Regions from separate parts of the Hydrogenophaga defluvii genome, predicted to be linked through region 1. Evidence: predicted binding sites of a transcription regulator. Region 1 holds the regulator's gene; each other region holds the start of a gene.
The links. The regulator sigma-54, encoded in region 1, starts transcription at its own class of promoters, with help from an activator protein. The targets are predictions, from matches to a motif close to TGGCANGNAANCTGCTTT.
Positions count from the first base shown of each region.

Region 2: ACFQU0_RS08910 (TorF family putative porin) is a predicted target of sigma-54. The motif match lies at 1,892-1,909, and genes of this name have one in related genera.
Region 3: ACFQU0_RS16935 (transglutaminase family protein) is a predicted target of sigma-54. The motif match lies at 2,097-2,114, and genes of this name have one in related genera.
Region 4: nirB (nitrite reductase large subunit NirB) is a predicted target of sigma-54. The motif match lies at 2,244-2,261, and genes of this name have one in related genera.

Region 1 covers NZ_JBHTBZ010000003.1:79,687-82,891, reverse strand. The annotation lists gene lptA (lipopolysaccharide transport periplasmic protein LptA) at 1-263, shown strand, start outside; gene lptB (LPS export ABC transporter ATP-binding protein) at 260-1,036, shown strand; gene ACFQU0_RS00445 (RNA polymerase factor sigma-54) at 1,128-2,657, shown strand; gene ACFQU0_RS00440 (THUMP domain-containing class I SAM-dependent RNA methyltransferase) at 2,746-3,205, shown strand, end outside.
Region 2 covers NZ_JBHTBZ010000017.1:169,373-172,577, forward strand. The annotation lists gene ACFQU0_RS08900 (GspE/PulE family protein) at 1-15, opposite strand, end outside; gene ACFQU0_RS08905 (YifB family Mg chelatase-like AAA ATPase) at 145-1,701, opposite strand; gene ACFQU0_RS08910 (TorF family putative porin) at 1,946-2,608, shown strand; gene glnK (P-II family nitrogen regulator) at 2,671-3,009, shown strand; gene amt (ammonium transporter) at 3,045-3,205, shown strand, end outside.
Region 3 covers NZ_JBHTBZ010000055.1:17,683-20,887, reverse strand. The annotation lists gene ACFQU0_RS16935 (transglutaminase family protein) at 1-2,035, opposite strand, end outside; gene ACFQU0_RS16930 (DNA internalization-related competence protein ComEC/Rec2) at 2,184-3,205, shown strand, end outside.
Region 4 covers NZ_JBHTBZ010000089.1:97,138-100,342, forward strand. The annotation lists gene nirB (nitrite reductase large subunit NirB) at 1-1,999, opposite strand, end outside; gene ACFQU0_RS21450 (hypothetical protein) at 2,417-2,896, shown strand; gene ACFQU0_RS21455 (single-stranded DNA-binding protein) at 2,893-3,195, shown strand; gene ACFQU0_RS21460 (ATP-binding protein) at 3,184-3,205, opposite strand, start outside.

The sequences.
Region 1 (3,205 bases):
GCCGCGCCGTGCTGCGCCGCTACCGGGGCAGCAACCTGAACGACGAAACGGCTGGCAACACCATCGTCTACGACAACGGGGCCGACGTGTTCACGGTGGACGGTGGCACAGCCACCACGGCCGCCACCCCCAACAACCCCGGCGGGCGCGTTCGCGCCATGCTGACCCCGGTGCCCAAGGCCGACGCCAGCGCCACCGCCCCGGCAAACAGCCCCGCTCCCGTGCTCAAACCCAGCCCCAGCATGGGGCCAGGCAAGCAGTGAGCGCGCACACATCTGCACCGCTGGCGCCCAAACGCCGGCTGGAAGCCAGTGGCCTGCAAAAGGCCTATGGCAGCCGCAAGGTGGTCAAGGACGTGTCGCTGGCGGTGGAAGAAGGCGAAGTGGTGGGCCTGCTGGGCCCCAACGGTGCCGGCAAAACCACCTCGTTCTACATGATCGTGGGCCTGGTGCGGGCCGATGCGGGGCAGATCACGCTCGACGGCCAGGCCGTCGAACGCCTGCCCATCCACCGCCGGGCACGCCTGGGCCTGGGCTACCTGCCGCAGGAAGCCTCGATTTTTCGCAAGCTCAGCGTGGAAGACAACGTGCGTGCCGTGCTGGAGCTGCAGGACGACCCCGCCACCGGCAAGCCCTACACCGCCCAAGCCCTGGACGAACGCCTGACGCAACTGCTGGAAGACCTGCACGTGTCGCACCTGCGCTCGTCGCCGGCTCCCGCCTTGTCGGGCGGCGAACGGCGCCGGGTCGAAATCGCCCGCGCGCTGGCGAGCAACCCGCGCTTCATCCTGCTCGACGAGCCCTTTGCCGGCATCGACCCGATTGCCGTCATCGAGATCCAGCGCATCATCGGTTTTCTCAAGTCGCGTGGCATCGGCGTGCTCATCACCGACCACAACGTGCGCGAAACGCTGGGCATCTGCGACCACGCCTACATCATCAACGAGGGCCGCGTGCTGGCCCGGGGCACGCCTTCGGAGATCGTCGAAAACGCGGATGTGCGAAGGGTGTACCTCGGCGAACACTTCCGCATGTGATGCCCATGAAACCCCCACGCTCCACCGCTTCGCGGGTCGCTGCCCCCCCAGGGGGCTGGCCTGGCTTGGGGCGGCCCTGCGCTGCGGCCGTATGAAGCAAAGCCTTTCGCTTCGTGTTTCCCAGCATCTGTCGCTGACCCCACAACTGCAGCAGTCCATCCGGCTGCTGCAGCTCTCCACGCTGGAGATGGCGCAGGAGGTCGAGCAGATGCTCGACGAGAACCCCTTCCTGGAGCGCAGCGAGGAGGTGGCCGAGCGCGAGGCGTTTGGCGTGGACGCCGAAAACGCACCGGTCAGCACCGGCGATCAGGTGAGCGAATGGAGCGCGGACAGCGGCCCGGCGACCACCAGCAGCGAAAGCGACGACTTCAGCGAAGAGGTGGGCAGCAGCGAGCCCGACTGGGACGGTGATGGCACCGTGTCCTTCACGCCCGACGACGGCGAATGGGGCGGCGAGGCCGCGCCGCGCAACCGCAACAACGCCGACGATGAAACCGCCAGCGCCGCCGAGCTGGCCAGCGAACACATCAGCCTGCAGGCCCACCTGCACCAGCAGGCCCTGGGCCTGCGGCTCAATGAAGAGGAGCGCGCAGCGCTGTACTTCCTGATCGAATCGCTCAACGACGACGGCTACCTGGACGAGCCCATCACCGACCTCGCCGCCGCGCTGGCTGGCGACGACTGGGAGGCCCGTGAAGCCACCGAACAGGTCCTGAACCTGGCGCTGCACTGGCTGCAGAACATGGACCCGGCTGGTGTGGGTGCGCGCGATCTGGCCGAATGCCTGCGGCTGCAAATCGAAGAGCTGCGCAACAGCCCCGCTGCCCAGGCCGCGCTGGCCATGTGCGCGCAGCCGCTGGACCTGCTGGCGCGGCGCGACGCCAAACGCCTGGCCGCCGCCTGCCACCTGGACGAGGCCGTGGTGCGCGAGGGCCTGGCGCTGATCAGCCGGTTGGAGCCCAAGCCGGGCCGGCGCTTCGCCAACGTGGAACGCAACACCGTGGTGCCCGACGTCATCGTCACCAAGGCGGGGCGCGGCTTCAAGGTGCAGCTCAACCCCGACGTGATGCCACGCCTGCGGGTGCACGACATCTACGCCAACGCGCTGCGACAAGGGCGCGGCGACAAGGGCGAAGGCGCGGCCAGCATGCAGCAGCGGCTGCAGGAGGCGCGCTGGTTCATCAAGAACATCCAGCAGCGCTTCGACACCATCCTGCGGGTCTCCAGCGCCATCGTCGAGCGCCAGCGCAACTTCTTCATGCACGGCGAGCTGGCCATGCGACCGTTGGTGCTGCGCGAGATCGCCGATGAGCTGGGCCTGCACGAATCCACCATCAGCCGCGTGACGACCGCCAAGTACATGGCCACCCCTTTTGGCACCTACGAGCTCAAGTACTTCTTCGGCTCCAGCCTGGGGACGGAGACCGGCGGCAACGCGTCGAGCACCGCCGTGCGCGCGCTGATCAAACAGTTTGTGGCGTCTGAAGATGTAGCCAAGCCGCTGTCGGACAACCAGCTGTCGGAAATGCTCAAGGAACAAGGCATTGAGTGCGCACGCCGCACGGTGGCCAAGTACCGCGAGGCCCTTCGCATCGCACCCGCCAATTTGAGAAAACGATGACCCCCACGCTCCACCGCTGCGCGGGTCGCCGCCCCCCGAGGGGGCTGTTCCGCCTTGGGGCGGCCCGGCGGCGGATCGAAAAGCCCACATGAACCAACTCACCCTTTTCCTGCCCTGCGCCGCTGGCGTGGAAGACTTTCTGGCCGCTGAGGTCAAGCGCATCGTGGGCGTGGCCGATGGCGACATGTCACGCTCGCGCGGCGGTGTGTTGCTCAAGGCCAGCTGGCGCGACGCCATGCTGCTCAACCTGCACAGCCGCCTGGCGCAGCGCGTGCTGGTGGAGCTGGCCTACGAGCCCTACCGCAGCGAAGACGACATCTACGAGATCGCCTGCGGTGTGGCCTGGGAAATCTGGATGACGCCCCGGCACACGCTCAAAGTGGAGATCACCGCGCAGCACAGCCCGCTCAAGAGCCTGAACTTTGCCGCCCTGCGGGTGAAGGACGCGGTCTGCGACCGCCTGCGCCACAAGACCGGCGAGCGCCCCAGCATCGACACCACCTGGCCCGACGTGCGGGTGTTTGCCCACCTGACCGAAGGCCAGTGCT
Region 2 (3,205 bases), on a different contig from region 1:
TGCGGACGGGCTCATGGACATGGCGTGCAATGGGGTGAGGTCGCCATCCCTACAGCAGAACAGCCCTGTGGGCAGGCGGGTGGCGCCTATGGTAAGCGCGAATCGGCACCACCCAGGGTGTGATTGTCACAAGTGCTCACATATTTACGGGTTGCGCAACGCCCGCCGGTACTGGGCCGCCTCGGCCATGTGTGCGGGCTCCACCTGTGGGCTGCCGGCCAGATCGGCGATGGTGCGGGCAACGCGCAGCGTGCGGTGGGTGCTGCGCCCCGACCACGCCAGGCGGGTGGCGATTTTCTGCAACAGCGCCATGCCTTCGGGTGTGGCTTGGGCGTGGGTGTCCAATGCCTCCCCGTCCAGGGCCTGGTTGGGGCGCCCCTGTCTGGCCAGTGCCAGCGCCCGAGCGGCCTGAACCCGGGTGCCCACCTCGGCGGTGGTCTCCCCCTGTTGGGGGGCCAGCAAGGCGTCAGGGGGCAAGGCGGGCACTTCGATGTGCATGTCGATGCGGTCGAGCAGTGGCCCGCTGACGCGACCCTGGTAGCGGTGAATCTGGTCGGGCGTGCAGCGGCAGGCGCGTTGGGGATGGCCGAGGTAGCCACACGGGCACGGGTTCATGGCCGCCACGAGCACGAAGCGTGCAGGAAACTCCGTCTGATGCGCCGCCCTGGAGATGCGCACCCGGCCGGTTTCCAGGGGTTCGCGCAGCGCTTCCAGGGCCGCGCGGGGGAACTCGGGCAATTCATCGAGAAACAGCACACCCTGGTGCGCCAGGGAGATTTCGCCGGGGCGTGGTGGCGATCCGCCTCCCACCAGCGCCACGGCGCTGGCGGTGTGGTGGGGGGCGGCCACGGGGCGCTGTCCCCAGGTCTCACGCTGGAAACGCCCTGCCAGCGACGCGACTGCGGCGGCCTCCAGCGCTTCTGCCTCGGTCATGGGGGGCAACAGATCGGCGAAACGCTGGGCCAGCATGGACTTGCCACTGCCCGGTGGGCCCACCAGCAGCAAGCTGTGTCCACCTGCCGCAGCGATCTCCAGCGCCCGCCGTGCTTGGGGCTGCCCCTTGACATCCGCGAAGTCGGGCCGGCCACTGCGGTGACCCACTGTGGGTGCCTCGTTGCGCACACGGCACCAACCCGCGCCGTCGTCCGGGCCGTTGGCGATGGACTCCAGCGAAGCGTCGGGCAGAAATTGGCGCACCACGTCCAGCAGGTGGTGTGCGCGGTAGACCTGTGCGCTGGGCACCATGGCCGCCTCTTCGGCGCTGCCGGGCGGGAGCACCAAGCGGTTGGGGCTGGCACCGAGTGGGTCCCCGGTGGCCAGGCCCATGGCCAGCGCGCCCCGGACCGGCCGCAGTTCGCCGCCCAGCGACAACTCACCCGCAAACTCCCAGCCGTTCAGACGCTCGGTTTGGATCTGGCCGCTGGCGGCCAGCAGGCCCAGCGCGATCGGCAGGTCAAAGCGGCCCGAGTCCTTGGGCAGATCGGCGGGGGCGAGGTTGACGGTGATCTTCTTGTTGGAGGGGAAGTCCAGCCCGGCGTTGAGCAGGGCAGAGCGCACACGCTCGCGCGCCTCCTTCACCTCGGTTTCGGCCAAACCCACCAGCGTGAAGCTGGGCAGGCCATTGGCCAGGTGAACCTCCACACGCACCGGCCGTGCGTCCAGGCCCACCAAGGCCCGGCTGTGCACCAAAGACAAGCCCATGGCGCCACTCCCTGATTTGGTGCATTGCCCTGGCGGCGCGTACCGGCCCAGAAATGCACGTTGTTGGTGCGAAAACGCTGGCCGCCAAGCGCGTAAGCGCTGGGGCGGGCGCATTTTGGCGCAGATGTGGGCGCATCCTACCGTGCGGACAGGCCTCTGGCATGGGCTTGGGCACCGAATTGACATTGCTTGGCACAGTCCCTGCTTAAGAGGCCCCGTCTTCCATCAACCACCGGAGTCCTCCATGAAAATTTCTGCATTCAAGTCCTTGGCCATCGTTGCGCTGGCTGCTGCGCCCATGCTGGCCTCTGCCCAGCTGTCGGCCAACGTGTCGATCAACAGCAGCTACAAGTTCCGTGGCCAGGACCAGACCGCCAACAAGCCCGCCCTGCAAGGCGGTTTTGACTACGCGCACAGCAGCGGTGCCTATGTGGGTATCTGGAACTCCAACGTCAACTGGCTGCCGGGCAACAGCCTGGAGACCGACATCTACGGTGGCTACAAGGGCGAAGTGGCTGGTGTGGGTTACGACGTCGGTTTCCTGCGTTACATGTACCCCGGTGCAGGTATGGCCAACACCAATGAAATCTATGCTGGCGTCAGCTTTGCCGGCTTTGGCGCCAAGTACTACCGCACCGTGTCCGACATGTACTTCGGTGGCAGCAAGGCCGGCTACCTGAGCCTGAGCTACTCGATGGAAGTGGCCAAAGGCCTGACCGCCAGCGTGGGTGTCGGCTTCACCGATTTCAAGAACGGCACCGACTACACCGACTACAGCGTTGGCCTGGGCTACGACCTGGGCGACGGCTACTCGGTCAAGGGCGCTTTGGTGGGTGCCAACAAAAAAGCCACTTACGGCGACATCAACAAGAACCGCCTGGTCGTGACCTTCGCCAAGGCCATGTGATAACCCGCCGACCCACCGCCGCCAGGGGTGGGCCGGACCGAAACGCGATCGAGAGGAACCCCATGAAACTGGTCACCGCCATCATCAAACCCTTCAAGCTGGACGAAGTGCGCGAAGCACTTTCGGGCATCGGCGTGCAGGGCATCACCGTCACCGAAGTCAAAGGCTTTGGCCGTCAAAAAGGGCACACCGAGCTGTACCGCGGCGCCGAGTACGTTGTCGACTTCCTGCCCAAGGTCAAGATCGAAGCGGCGGTTGCCGACGAACTGGTCGATCGCGTCATCGAAGCCATCGAAGGTGCGGCGCGCACCGGCAAGATCGGCGACGGCAAGATCTTCGTCTACAGCCTGGACCAGGTCGTGCGCATCCGCACCGGCGAGACCGGCAAAGAAGCGCTCTGACAGCGGCAACCCATCGCAGAAGAAAGAGTCATCCCATGAAAAAACTGATCACTGGCCTGTTCCTGGGCCTGAGTCTGACCTTCGGCGGGTTCACCGCCATGGCCCAGACCGCTGCGCCTGCCGCCACCGAGGCGCCTGCTGCTGCGGCCGCCCCGGCGGCGCCAGCCGCAGACGCCGCACCGGCCGCTGCGCCTGC
Region 3 (3,205 bases), on a different contig from region 1:
TGCTTTTGCCACCGGCGTTTTGTTCGGCCTTGGGGCCATTGGCCCGTTGTGGGTCGCGGGCTTCGATGCACAACGCGGTGCGGGTCAACCAGGCGGCCGACTCACCACGCGCCGGGTAGCGCGCGCTCATGGGCTGGGCGGGGGCGGCGCCGGGCACGCCCTGACCGCTGGGGTCACCCTGCCAGGCGGGCGTGTCGTCGCCCGGCACGCCGAATTCGGCGTTCTGCATGGACACCACACCGCCCTCTGCAAAACCGCCGCCCACCTGATGCGGTGCGTACTGCCGCTTGAAGGCACTGCCTTCGGGCAAGGCGTCGCGCTGGCCCAGTGGGTCTTGTTCGATCAGGTAGGGGTAGTCGGCCTTGCTGACCCAGGGCAGCGAATCCAGCGGCAGGCGGTAGCCCATGGGCGAGTCGCCCGGCATGAGGTACATGCGCTCGTCGCGGAAAAACCAGGGGCCGGTGGTCCAGCGGGTGCCGCCCAGTCCCAGGGTGCGCACGCCCTTGGCGGCGTTGGGGCCGGGCACGGCGTGGGCCTGCAGCGGCAACACGTAGCCCACCACCGCCTCCAGCCCTTGGCCAAACACGCGGCGCAGGCGCTGGCGCTCCATCTCGTCGTCCAGCTTGGCGTCAAAGGGGTCCACGTTGACCGGCAGGCGCCGTTCGCGCCACAGGTAGTAAAACGTGTCCTCGTAACCGGGCGTGATGTGCTGGGTGGACAAACCCAGCTTGCGCGCCAGCGCCTGGCTGAAACGGCGGGCATCGTCGGCGGTGTATTTGGCCGGTTCGCGTTCGTCGGCAAACAGGGCGGGGTTGTGCCAAATCGGCTCGCCATCGGCACGCCAGAACAGCGACAAGGCCCAGCGCGGCAGCTGCTCGCCCGGGTACCACTTGCCCTGGCCCAGGTGCAGAAAGCCGCCGTCGCCGTACTGCAGGCGCAGGCGGTGTAACAGCTCGGTGGCGTAATTGCGTTTGGTGGGGCCCAGGGCGTCGGTGTTCCACTCGGCGGCGTCGCGGTCGCGCGTGGCCACAAAGGTGGGCTCGCCGCCCATGGTCAGGCGCACGTCGCCGGCCACCAGCTCCTTGTCCACCTGCTGGCCAAGGGCGTCGATGGCGGTCCATTGTTCGTCGGTGTAGGGCCGGGTCACGCGCGGCGATTCGTACACCCGGGTCACGCCCATGTGGTGGCTGAAGGTCACTTCGCATTCGTCCAGCGCGCCTTCGATCGGAGCGGCGCTGCTGGGCTGCGGTGTGCAGGCCAGCGGGATGTGGCCTTCACCGGCCAGCAGGCCCGAGGTCGGGTCCAGGCCAATCCAGCCAGCACCGGGCAGGAAGACCTCGCACCAGGCGTGCAGGTCGGTGAAGTCGGCCTCAGGGCCGCTGGGACCGTCCACCGCTTTCACGTCGGGCGCGAGCTGGATCAGGTAGCCCGACACAAAACGCGCGGCCAGGCCCATGTGGCGCAGCAGTTGCACCAGCAGCCAGCCCGAGTCGCGGCAGGAGCCACTGGCCTTGGTCAGGGTTTCTTCCGGCGTCTGCACGCCAGGTTCCATGCGAATCAGGTAGCCGATGTCGCCCTGCAGCTTCTGGTTGATGCCGACCAGGAAGTCGATGGTGCGCTGCTTCTTGTTGTCCACACTGGCCAGGTAGGCCTTGAACGCGGGGGTGAGCTCGCCTTTGGCCAGGTAGGGCTGCAGCTCCTTGAGCTGGTCGGCCGAGTAGGCGAAAGGGAATTCCTCAGCATGCGGTTCAAGGAAAAAATCGAAAGGGTTGTAGACCGCCATCTCGACCACCAGGTCCACCGTGACTTTGAATTCGCGCGTGGACTCCGGGAACACCAGGCGTGCCTGGTAGTTGGCGAACGGGTCTTGTTGCCAGTTGATGAAATGCTGGGCTGGCTCCACCCGCTGCGAGTAGGACAGCACCTTGGTGCGGCTGTGTGGCGCCGGCCGCAAGCGCACCACCTGGGGCCCCAGTTTGATGGGGCGGTCGTAGGTGTAGTGGGTGACGTGGTTCAGGGCAACGTGGATGGCCATGCGATAAGCTTTCGTCAGGGAGAACAGCAGCATGCACAGAACAGAATGCCGCACGGCCATACTAGCAAGGACCGCGCCAACATTTCATGACATCCGACACCATCCACTCAAATGGGGCAGCCTGTGTTGATGGAATGAGTGCCGTTTCATGTGGCCGTGGCTGGCGGGATGGGCGATCGGGGTGGCGCTGCAATGGCAGCAGCCGCAGCTGTGGCCTGTTGCTGCCTATGGGGTGGTTCTGTGCGTGGCTGTGGTTGCCGCTTGGGCCTGGCGGGTGGCGCCGGCGGCGGCCGTGGGCGGGCGTGTGTGGCAACCCGGCCTCGCGCTTCTGTGTGCCGCGTTGCTGGGGTTTGCCACGACGGGGTGGCGTGCGCTGCCGCTGCAGTCCGATGTGCTGGCGCCGCAGTGGGAGGAGCGCCCGCTGTGGTTGCGTGGGGTCGTGGCCGATTTGCCCCAGAGCCATCCCGATGGGCAGATGCTGGTGGTCCGTGTCGATTCGGCCGATCGGGACGGACGTCCCGTCGAGCTGCCCAAGCGGGTGCGGCTGTTCTGGCCCGCCGCGCCCGACACGTTGAAGGCCGGCCAGGTGTGGCGCTGGCCTGTGCGGTTGCGTGCACCGCATGGTTTGGCCAATCCGCACGGGTTTGACCGCGAGTTGTGGCTGTGGGAGCAGGGCATCGGTGCCGCGGGTGTGGTGCGCAGCGGGCGCCAGGTGCCCGCTCCCGAGTGGGTTGGCGACAGCGCTCGCCACCCGATCGACCGCTGGCGTGGCGCGCTGACATCGGCGGTGGTGCAGCGGGTGCCGGATGCACGCGCCGCTGGTGTGATCGCGGCATTGCTGGTGGGCAACCAGTCGGCCATCGCCCGCGACGACTGGCAGGTCTACCGCGACACCGGCGTGGCGCACCTGATGGCCATCTCTGGCCTGCACATCACGCTGTTCGCCTGGCTGGCCACCCGCCTCGTGGGGCTGGTTTGGCGGCGGCTGGCACCGGTGTGGCCCGGGCTGCTGCTGCGTTGGCCGGCACCTGTGGCGGCCGCGTTGGGTGGGCTGTTGTTGGCCACAGCGTATGCGCTGCTGGCGGGCTGGGGTGTGCCGGCTCAGCGCACGGTGTTCATGCTGGCCACGGTGGTGGTGCTGCGCTGGCATGGGCTGGACTGGCCCTGGCC
Region 4 (3,205 bases), on a different contig from region 1:
CTTGTGTGCCCATGCGGCACCACTCGCTGCCCACGCAGGTTTTCACCGTGCGCAGCGCTTTGGCGTAGGCGTGGCCGCTGGGCATGCCGATGTCCTTCCAGACGTTGACCAGGTCTTCCTTTTTCACGCCCAGCAGGTCGATGCGCTGGCCGCCGGTCACCTTGACGGTGGGGATCTGGTACTTGTCCACCGCATCGGCAATGCGGCGCAGCTCGTCGGCCGTGGTCTCGCCGCCCCACATGCGCGGGATCACGCTGTAGGTGCCATCCTTCTGGATATTGGCGTGGGCGCGTTCGTTGATGAAGCGGCTCTGCGGGTCGTCCTTGGCCTCCTTGGGCCAGGTGCTGATGAGGTAGTAGTTGATGGCCGGGCGGCAGCTGGCGCAGCCGTTGGGCGTCTTCCAGCCCAGGTGGGCAAACACCTGGGCCGAGGTCAGCAGCTTGCTGCCGTCGGCCAGGGGCGTGGCAATGGCTTCGCGCACCGCCGCGTGGCCGTGGTCGGTGCAGCCGCACATGGCCTTGAGCTTCGGGCTCGCCGAATAATCGCCACCGGCGGTGAACATCAAAATCTGCTCGACCAGGCCGGTGCAGGAGCCACACGAGGCGCTGGCCTTGGTGTGCTTGCGCACCTCTTCGAGCGTGAACAGGCCCTTGTCCTTGATGGCCTTGCAGATGGCGCCCTTCTTGACGCCGTTGCAACCGCAGACCTCGGCCTCGTCGGGCATGCTGGCGGCTTTGTTGTGGCCTTCGTGGCCCACGTCGCCGATGTTGGACTCGCCGAACATCAGTTTGTCGCGGATGTCGGCCACGCTGCGGCCTTCGCGCAGCAGCTTGAAGTACCACGAGCCGTCCACCGTGTCGCCGTAAAGGCAGGCGCCCACCAGCTTGTCGTTCTGGATCACCAGCTTCTTGTAGACGCCGCCGAAGGGGTCGCTCATCACGATCTCTTCTGCGCCATCGCCGCCCATGAAGTTGCCGGCCGAGAACAGGTCGATGCCGGTCACCTTGAGTTTGGTCGATGTGAGCGAGCCGGTGTAGCGGCCGATGCCGAACTCGGCCAGGTGTGTGGCCAGCACCTTGCCCTGCTCGAACAGCGGCGCCACCAGGCCGTAGGCAATGCCCCGGTGGGCCGCGCACTCGCCCACAGCGTAGATGCGCGGGTCGGTCACGGTCTGCAGGGTGTCGCTGACCACGATGCCGCGGTTGACGTGCAGGCGCATCTTTTCGGCCAACTCGGTGTTGGGGCGTATGCCCACGGCCATCACCACCAGGTCGGCCGGCACCTCGCTGCCGTCCTTGAACTTGACCGACTTGACGCGGCCACCTTTGCCCTCATCCTGGTCGCCCACCAGCTCCTGCGTGTTGGCGCCGATCAGGAACTTCATGCCCCGCTCTTCCAGCGATTTCTGCAGCAGCTTGCCCGCCACGTCGTCGAGCTGGCGCTCCATCAGCCAGGGCGAGACGTGCACCACGCTCACGCTCATGCCGCGTTTCATCAGGCCGTTGGCCGCTTCCAGGCCCAGCAGGCCGCCGCCGATGACCACCGCGTGTTTGTACTGCGCGGCGGCATCAATCATGGCCTGGGTGTCGGCGATGTCGCGGTAGGCCAGCGCGCCCTTCAAGTCTTTGCCGGGGATCGGCAGGATGAAGGGGTTGGAGCCGGTGGCCATGATCAGGCGGTCGTATTCGGCCGACACCTGCTCGCCAGCCGCGTTGACCGCGTGCACCACGCGCTTGACCCGGTCCACCTCGGTCACCTTGGTGCCGGCGTGCAGCGTGACGCCGTTGTCGCTGTACCAGGACCAGTCGTTGAGGACAATTTCCTCCAGCGTCTGCTCGCCAGCGAGCACCGGCGACAGCAGGATGCGGTTGTAGTTGGGGTGGGGCTCGGCGCCGAAAACCGTGATGTCGTAGAGGTCGGGAGCGATCTTGATCAGCTCCTCCAGCGTGCGCACGCCGGCCATGCCGTTGCCCACCATCACCAGTTTGGATTTCTTCATCGCGGCTGCTCCTGATTGTGTTTCGCCTGGAAACGAAAGAAGTCGTGGCGCACAGGCGGAAGGGCACACGCAGCGGCGCGGACCGGTCACCTGGCGGCAAAAAATGGGGTGCAACAGTGCGGCCCAAAAGCCATCCAAGACCCGCCTGCGGTCGGGTCACGTTCACCAGCGCATGCACGGCGTTGTGCACACATGCCCCGCTGTTGCGGTCGGGGCGCGACGCGTCGTCACGTCTGCCAGAGGTTATGCAAGACGTGTGCCACGTGGTCGGCGTGTGCGGCAGCCGTTGGCGTCACCCGCTGGCGGCACTTGCTTCCGCCTTTCACGGTCATGCCGCTGCCCAGGGTTGTGCGTGTTGCACCAAGTTGGGCAGGTGCTGCGCGGTTGCTTAGCCAAGCCCCCAGTTACCATCGCCGCATGAGCGAAAACACCCAAGCACCCATCCGCGAAGACCGCGTGTGGAGCGATGAACACTGGACCGCCCGTGTCATCAAGAACGAAGACGATGATGGCTGGGCGGTGGCCATGTACCTAGATGGCGAAGCCGAGCCGGCCCTGGTGGGGCCATGGACCATGGGACGCGACAAGAAGAACCCCAAGCCGCTGGACACCGCTGCGTTCAACACCTTGGTGAAAACCGCCAGCGAATTCATTCGCCGGGCCGAGCAGCAGCGCCACGCCGAACTGAACCGAAGCGTGACGGTGGATGTGGACGGGCGCCGCATCCGCGTTCTACTGGCCATCGTGCCGGACGAGGACGGTGCCACGGCCAGCTTGCGTGCCTTGGACACACTGGACGAAGAACTGGCTTGTGTGCCGGTGCCGCCCAGCTTCAAGCTCAATGTGGACAGCGCCTTGGCCTGGGCGGCCTCGGGTTTCGTGAAGCCGCGCGCATGATCGACGCCTTGATAGCCGGCCACCTGATGGGCGACGCCTCGCGGCGCGTGGACAAGGCCGGTCGCGAGTATGTGGTGGCCCGCGTGCTGGCCCGCAACAGGGCCGACGAGGAGTTCATTGTCAATGCCATCGCCTTCGACGCGGCGCCGTGTGCCGCATTGCTGGCGCTGCGCGACGGCGATGCGCTGAGCCTCACCGGCGCGCTGACCCCCAAGGTCTGGACCGACAAGCAAGGCAACGCCCGCCCCAGCCTGGACGTGGTGGTGGCGCAGGTGTTGTTGCTGAACTCAGAGGGCTGAAAGCGGTACG